DNA from 2 places in the Flintibacter sp. P01028 genome. Region 1 is predicted to be linked to the other one. Evidence: predicted binding sites of a transcription regulator. Region 1 holds the regulator's gene; the other holds the start of a gene.
What was found. The regulator LexA, encoded in region 1, represses DNA repair genes until DNA is damaged. The targets are predictions, from matches to a motif close to CNAACANNTGTTNG.
Positions count from the first base shown of each region.

Region 2: the regulator LexA is predicted to act here: its motif matches at 1,574-1,587, upstream of ACEVJK_RS03320 (four-carbon acid sugar kinase family protein).

Region 1 is NZ_JBHEVC010000005.1:37,007-41,218, forward strand. It holds gene ACEVJK_RS09480 (MBL fold metallo-hydrolase RNA specificity domain-containing protein) at 1-66, shown strand, start outside; gene ACEVJK_RS09485 (DUF975 family protein) at 175-1,059, shown strand; gene lexA (transcriptional repressor LexA) at 1,219-1,836, shown strand; gene ACEVJK_RS09495 (RNA-binding protein) at 1,947-2,747, shown strand; gene ACEVJK_RS09500 (DUF4177 domain-containing protein) at 2,772-2,993, shown strand; gene ACEVJK_RS09505 (DUF896 domain-containing protein) at 3,007-3,210, shown strand; gene ACEVJK_RS09510 (DegV family protein) at 3,325-4,188, shown strand.
Region 2 is NZ_JBHEVC010000001.1:674,525-678,736, reverse strand. It holds gene obgE (GTPase ObgE) at 1-538, shown strand, start outside; gene ACEVJK_RS03320 (four-carbon acid sugar kinase family protein) at 1,688-2,959, shown strand; gene ACEVJK_RS03315 (iron-containing alcohol dehydrogenase) at 2,953-4,113, shown strand; gene dapA (4-hydroxy-tetrahydrodipicolinate synthase) at 4,137-4,212, shown strand, end outside.

The sequences.
Region 1 (4,212 bases):
CGTTCCAACAAGGATCTGTCCAAGCTGGCCGATCAGCTTCGGCAAATCATGGACAAGTGGGAATAGAGAGGCGTTTGAGCCGCCGCGAGCAGCGCGGATGGACCGGAGCGAAGGTTCGCTCCTGCTGGCAGCGGCGCCCTTCCCCAACTATGACAGTAAGAACGGAGAGTTTTTATGGAGATCGACCGCAGAGAACTGAAAAGGCAGGCTAGGGAGGCCATTCGGGGCTCCCGTCCTTCCTTCTGGGTGGTCACCTTGGTATATCTGCTGATGACCACTGGTGTTTCCACACTGGCCGGCCTGCTTGTTCCGGCCCCGGACACAGGAAACATCAGTCTGCCGGCTTTGTTCCTTTCCATCCTCCTCTCCCTGTACTCCACGGTAGTTGGCTTTGGCTTTACGCTATGGTCCATGTGGACCTCCCGGAAGCTGTCTCCCGGACTGGGCGCCCTAGCCGATGGCTTCTCCGTGGCCCTGCTGGTTATCATGACCTCCATTCTGATCTTTCTCCACACGCTGGCCTGGTCCCTGCTGTGCATCCCCGTCGTCTGGCTGGTCCTAATTCCGGTTCTTCTCTCCCCAGGCCTCTCCTTCCTTGTGATCCCCGTTCTAATTGCCGGCATCATGATTTTCTCTTATTGGGTCTCTCTGCGCTACGCCCTGGCCTACTATTTGCTGGCCGACCACCCTGACTACGGGGCCTTCGCCGCGGTCCGCCGCAGTGTGGAGCTGACGCGGGGCTGGAAGTGGGAGATGTTCAAGCTGGCCTTTTCCTTCATCGGCTGGGAACTGCTTGACCTGCTTCTCTACTCACTGGCACTACTTCTGGTTCTGGTCCAGGGCGGTTTCTTCCAGTCTCTTTCCCTGGAGCACTACGGGGATGCCTACATGGTCTATCAGATTATCCTCTCCTATCCCCGCTCCGCCCTTCTTCTCCTGCTAGCCTCCATCCCGGTAAAGCTGTGGCTCTATCCCTATCGCTCCGTGACCATGGCCGGCTTCTACGACGCCCGGCTGCGCCTCCAGCGGGAGGGTTTTGTGGAGATGCCCCCTCTCTGAACATCCAAAGCTACCCGCCAGGACCTCTAGGTCCTGGCGTTTTTTTAGAGGCTTCCTTATTTTTGGAACATTCGTTTGACATTCGTACAAATGTATGATAAAATACATCTAAATTTTAGTGTGTAATTTTCTGTCCGTCTGCCGAAAGGAGCCCTTGCCATGGCCAAACTGACCGCCAAGCAGCAGCAGATCTATGACTATATCCTCTCCTTTACCAATCAGCACGGCTATCCCCCTTCGGTCCGGGAGATTGGCGCGGCGGTGGGACTGAAATCCCCCTCCACCGTCCACTTCCACATGAAGGGGCTGGAGGAGGCCGGTGTCATCGTCAAGGCAGAGGGCAAGACCCGCGCCATCTCCCTGCCGGGGGCATCCATGGGCCCGGTGGCAGAGGAGGAGGACCCCCACGCCAACCAAATACCCATCCTTGGCAATGTAGCCGCCGGCACCCCTATCCTGGCCCAAGAGTGTATTGAGGACTACCTCACCTTCGACACTGCCGGTCTGTCCGGGGAGCACTTCGCCCTCACGGTCCGGGGCGAGTCCATGCTGAACGCCGGGATTCTGCCCGGTGACCTGGTGGTGGTCCACCGCCAGCAGGAGGCCCGGAATGGTGAGATCGTAGTGGCCCTTTTTGAGGATGAGGCCACCGTCAAAACCCTTCATAGAAAAGACGGCTGCACCTGGCTTCTTCCCCAAAACCCTGATTACCCGCCTATCGACGGCACCAAAGCCGAGATAGTTGGCAAGGTGGTGGCGGTAGTCCGTCGGTACTAATTTTGTCCCCCTGCGGCCGGTCATGCTCCCCATGGCCGGCTTTTTTCGTTGACAATCCCAGGTCCTGTCCAGTATACTGAACAGGCAAACAGAGGGAGGCGAGAAGGGTCGTGACCAAGAAGGAGCTTCTGGACCGCTGCGCCCGTGACGGGGCGGAGCGGGTGCTGCTGGCCCGTGTGCTGGACAAGCTGGAACTGGCTCAGGACCGGGGCATCCCAGCCCATACCCCCTTTCTCTCGCCGGGTGAACAGGCCTCTGTCACCGATTTACTCAACGCCTGGGGGCAGCCCCGCCATATCTTTTGGGGTGGCTTTCCCGGCGCAGAGCGGGCCCTGTGCGCCTTCCTCCCCGACTGGCAGGATGAGAACGACCTCCTGTTGGACCCAGAGGGACCGCTGGCCGCATTGGAGGCCGCCTTCCCTCCCGGTTCCGAGTTAAGCCACCGGGATATTCTGGGCTCCCTTATGGGCCTGGGGTTGACGAGGGAAAAGCTGGGGGACATCTTGCTCCCTGGCGACAGGACCTGTCAGGTGATCCTGCTCCGGGAGGTACTGCCCATTCTCCTCTCCCAGTGGGAGTCCGCCGGGCGTTGGCGGTTAAAGCTCCGGGAAATTCCTCTGGCTTCCCTTTCCCCTGGAGAGGCGAAGGTAAGGCTCATCCGGGACACAGTCGCCACCCCTCGCCTGGACGCGGTGCTTGCCGCCGGTTTTTCCCTGTCCCGCTCCAAAGCCATGGCCTATATCTCCGCCGGCAAGGCGGCCGTCAACCACCGGGAGTGTCTCAAAGGGGACAAGCTGGTGGATGTGGGAGACATTCTCACCTGCCGCGGACTGGGCAAGTGCGTGGTCCGGGAGATCCCCGGCCAGTCCAAAAAGGGACGGACCATGCTGGTATTGGAGAGATATATTTAAGCCGCCGGATAGGAGGGCACAGCTATGGCACACTATGAATATGAATTTGAGGTTCTGGCCCTCTCCGCCGGAGGGTACAGCCTGTTCGGCGGCGTCGGCATCCGGACTGAGGGCCACCAGGAAGTCATTCGAAGCCGGGCCGCCGCCGGCTGGCGTTATGTGGGCTATCTGCCCAGCGTTCAGCGGGCCTCTGGACATATTGAGACCATCGAGCTGGTATTTGAACGCGAGATAGAACAGGAATAAGGGAGGGAAAGGCATGGAGCAGAAGAAGATCGACCGCATCAATGAGCTGGCCCGGAAGGCCAAGTCTCCCGCCGGCCTCACCCCAGAGGAGGAGGCTGAACGGGCCCTGCTGCGACAGGAGTATATCGCCGCCTGTAAGTCCAATCTGATGGCCCATCTGGACAATACCCTCATTCAACATCCTGACGGCACCCGGACCCGGCTGCGGAAGAAGTGATCCGCTCTAGCCGGAGCAGGGGTTCATTGACAATCTCCCCGGCATCTGGGATAATACTCTCGATCCTTTTATGTCCCGCCAGGCGCTTATCCTATCTTTTTAAGGAGGCCCCCCATGGCTCATATTAAATTTTCTACCGACTCTGCTTCCGATATTCCCGCCGCTCTGCGGGAGGAGTGGAACATCCAGGTCCTCCCTTTTCCCATCGCGATGGGCGACAGGGAGTATATGGACGGCTTTGACTTCACTCCCGACGAGTTCTTTCAGATGCTGCTGGACAGCCCTCAGATCCCGACCCACGCCCAGTTGAACCCCTATCTCTTCACTGAATGCTTTGAGAAGGCGTGGAAAGAGGGCTATACCGATCTGATCCACACCTCTATCAACTCCAAGGGTTCAGCCACCTATGGCAACGCCATACAGGCCCGGGACGAGTTCTATGAGGACCACCCCGATGCCCAGGACACCTTCCATATCCATATCATCGACTCCAAAAACTACACCATGGGCTACGGCTGGGCGGTGGTGCAGGGGGCCAAGATGGCTGCTGCCGGCGCCCAGGCGGGAGAAATCGTGGATTTTATCCAGGATTGGGTGGATCATGTCCGGGTGATCTTCGCCCCTCTTGACCTGCGGTTTGCCAAAAAATCCGGCCGGATCTCCGCCGCGGCAGCCTTCATGGGCGAAGCCCTGGGGTTAAAGCCCATTATGACCTTCGCCAACGGCGAGTCCAAGATACTGTCCAAGGCGCGGGGGGAGAAAAACGCGATTTCCGCTGTTGTGGAGCTGTGCAAACAGGAGCGGAGCGCTAACAGCCCCTATCTGGTCGTCCATGGCAATAACCTGGAGCAGGCTGGCAAACTGCTAGAAGCCTGCCGCCAGGAGCTAGGCTGTGAGCCTGCCCTGGAGTATCTCATCGGTGGTGTGGTGTCCATCAACGCCGGCCCCAATGTAATTGGTCTGGTATATCGCACATAAAACTCTTTTGGGGTCCGGCTGTGG
Region 2 (4,212 bases), on a different contig from region 1:
GTCGGGCAGCGAGGGCCGGGACCCAGTGGCCGACTTTGAGGCCATCAATGAGGAGCTGGCCCAATACTCCCCCGAACTGGCTGGGCGGAAGATGCTGGTGGTGGCCAACAAGGTGGATATCATGGAGGACCCCGCCCTGCTGGACAAGCTGCGGGCCCATGTGGAGGGAAAGGGACTGGAGCTCTTTGAGATGTCCGCCGCCGCCCACCAGGGCACCCAGGAGCTGATAAAGCGATGCGCCCAGGAGCTGGCCCAGCTGCCTCCCGTGGTGGTGTACGAGCCCACCTATGTGGAGCGGCCCCCGGAGGTGGATACCGAGGGAGAGGTCAATATCCAGGAGTTTGACGGCACCTGGGTGGTGGACGCCCCCTGGCTCCAGCGGCTTATCGCCAACGTCAATTTCTCCGACTATGAGAGCCGCAACTGGTTCGACCAGAAGCTGCGCCAGTCCGGTCTGTTCGACAAGCTGGAGGAGATGGGCATCAAGGACGGGGATATCGTGTCCATGTACGACCTGGAGTTCGAATACCAAAGGTAATTTTATCTATAAAAACACCGTTCCATAATTTCGGAACGGTGTTTTTCGTATATGGAGGAAATTTTTTCGTACTGTATTTACATAAAGCTTTTGATTTTAGAATCTTATATAAAATTTTGTTGCCCGTTACTATATTTCCTAAAAAATAGTAGAAGATCCGTTATTCCTGAAATTCCGACTAGTTGTTTTTTGAAGGGCTTTTGGTATATTACGGTATAACTTTATGCACACAGTAAAGTAGTGTAAACCAAGACGTAGTAAGTCTATTGGTAAAATCCAGCTTTGCCGTCAACTAACAGAATAAAAAAATATACAGGCAACAATATAGACGATTACGAGGCCGCCAGCAAGAAAACCGATATTTGTATTCGTACGGTTAAGCAAATGTTTAGCAATACATTTGGCTACCCAAAGAGGGCAAAAATAGAGTGAACAGTCCATACAGGAATAGTTGGGTAATGAATTTAGGAGGGCTATCAAAAGACTAGGACGGACCTGCATCTATTTCTATAAGTTTGTTGATAGAGGAAGTATCTGTACTTAAAAATGGGGGGTAGGTCTATTTATATAAGACATACACTATTTTACTGCTATTACTGCCGAATATGTGTCAGAAGGAAATTTGGTCCCTTGCGTATGTTAGATATGGTATGAAACGATTTATATTGCTGTCTTCCCATTATCCAAAGGTCATGACAAAGTTACGCGCCTTCTTTCTTCTACCTTTTTCCTTCTACCTTACATCCAGGAATAAAAACGGCTACACCATAGGAGAGGGAACAGTGAAATGGTAAAATGTATACCAGTGAAGCCGAGTTAGCGTAGATTGACAACAGGAAATGCCCCCAAGATCCCTCCACGGTATCCGCGGGGGGATTTTTATGCCCATAAGCAATTAGATATGGTCATACTGCCCAATGATGATAGAGGGCTTTCCTATATGAGAGGGCGGCGAGATATATTTTTGCATAAAACGCTAGAGAAATCGTTTCAAATATAAACAATTTTTACAAGTCAAATGGATTGATATGAAAAGAAACAAAAGTTAGGATTTGATTAAGTAAATGATATATAGGGATGTCTTTTCTCAAACTCATTTTCAAAGATTAAGGATGTTCCAAAATAAAGCAGTTTGAATGAGGGAATGTCATGATTAAGCTACTGGTTATTGCAGATGATTTTACTGGGGCTTTGGACACAGGAATACAATTTAAGGCTAAAGGGACCTTGGTTCGAGTATATACCCCCCAAAACCAGAATATTTTTGCTGGGCTGGAACAGGGAGTCCAAGTGCTTATTATTGTTGCTGAGACTCGGCATATGCCTCCAGCAGAGGCTGGAGAGATCGTGGCAAAGATCGTGAGTCAGGCCCAGCAGGCCTCTGTCTCCTGTATCTATAAAAAGATAGATTCCGCATTGAGGGGCAATATAGGCAGTGAACTTTCTGCTATGCGGGCTGCGGCCCATGGTAAACAGCTCCATTTTATTCCGGCCTTTCCTAAAATGAATCGAGTAACAGTAAATGGCATCCACTATATTGGGCAGGTCCCAGTGGCAGACAGCGTGTTCGGTTCTGACCCTTTTGAGCCAGTCAGGCACTCAAATATCCAGAACATAATTGGGGAGCAAAGTAATATACCAACATATTTAGTCGCTGCGGGAGAAGACATACCCGATAAAGAAGGTATTTTGATTTATGATGCAGTCACCGACGAGGACCTTCTTCAAATCGCTCAAAGATTGAATGACTGCCATCAGCTGAAACTGCTGGCGGGTTGTGCCGGATTAGCCGCGGTATTGCCAAAATTGCTAAATCTGACACAGTATGACTGTAGACGACCCGCTATGAATCCACGCCTCATCACCGTGTGTGGTAGCATCAATCCCATCACTATAGAGCAGTTGGACACTGCGGAAAAGAATGGCATGCATCGTATCCGATTGACACCACAACAGAAATTGGATCCCACCTGGTTGGAGAGTGAGGATGGAGAGTGTGTTCTTGCTCAATGGCTGAACAAGCTCCAACATAGTACAGCCGCTATAATCGATTGTGGAGGACCGGAGGAAGCTGAGGAGACCCGCAGCTATGCGCTGACTAGGGATATGAATATAGAAGCGACAAGAAGCGCTATTGCCCAGTCTATGGGAAGACTATTAGAGCGGATGCTCGAAGGCGGTTTGGAAGCGACACTGATGCTGACTGGTGGTGACACACTGTTGGCATTTATGAGGGAAATTAATCAAGACAGTTTGATTCCAGTGTGTGAACTGGTGCCTGGGGTGGTTCTTTCCCGAACAGAGTACAATGGGAAACGAATCGATCTAATTTCAAAATCCGGAGGATTTGGTTCAGCGGAATTGCTGACTGATCTAGCCAAAATAATTGCCCACAGTGGCGAGGAGGAATTAGTATGCTGAAAGAATACAATTTGAAAATGCCCCACGCAGTATATGGTGGAGAGAATGCCATCGGGAACATCACTGCTATTATTCAAAACTGTAGAGCAAAACGGGTAGCTATGTTTACAGATAAAGGCATCGAAGGCTGCGGCTTGTTCGCCTTACCTGAGGAAGCTGTGAAGGCATCTGGTGCCGACTACTATGTGCTGGATGATCTTCCCGCAGAACCTTCCTATAAAGCAGTTCAAAAGTTAGTTGACCAATTCAAGGCATCCGGTGCAGACCTAATTGTCGCTTGCGGTGGCGGATCGGTAATGGACGCAGCAAAACTCGCTAGCGTATTAGTAACAGACCAGTATGGTGTAAAGGAGCTGCTGGACAAGCCTGGTCAGGCACAGAAGTGTGTCCCTATCATTCTTATCCCTACGACTGCTGGAACGGGGGCAGAGGTTACCCCAAATGCTATCGTGGCCGTACCAGAAAAGAACTTGAAGGTGGGTATAGTTAACGAAAATATGATTGCAGACTATGTGATCTTGGATGCCAGAATGATCAAAAATTTGCCCAGGAAAATTGCGGCGGCTACTGGGGTAGATGCCTTAGCCCATTGTATCGAGTGCTTTACTAGCAACAAAGCGAACCCTTTCAGTGATTTGTATGCCCTAGAAGGTCTGGATTTAATCTTGAATAATATCATGGATGCTTGTAACGATCCGGAGGCCATGGAGGCCAAAAACCGGATGCAGATCGCCGCTTATTATGGGGGATTAGCCATCACGGCCTCTGGTACTACAGCGGTTCATGCACTGAGCTATCCATTGGGCGGCAAGTACCATATTGCCCATGGCGTTTCTAACGCAATCCTGCTGGCCCCTGTCATGCGATTCAATGAGCCTGAGTGCCGAGAAAGATTTGCTGTCGCTTATGACCGCTGTGTCCATGGAGAGAAGACCTGTGTGACTGTGGAAGAAAAGAGCGCGTACATGCTGGCCTGGATGGAGAAGATCGTCAAGGATTTGGACATTCCAACCAGTCTAAAAGAGTTTGGCGTTCCGGCGGAAGACCTAGACGGCTTAGTAGAGGCTGGGATGCAGGTCCAGAGACTACTGGTCAACAATATGCGACAGGTTACTCCTGAGGATGCCAGGGCATTGTATCTTGAAATACTTTAATTTAGAGGAAGAAGGAAGCAAAAATGATGCAGATTGAGTTAAAAGGCATTATCCCGCCAATCCTCACTCCTATGAATTCGGATGAGTCCGTTAACTTGG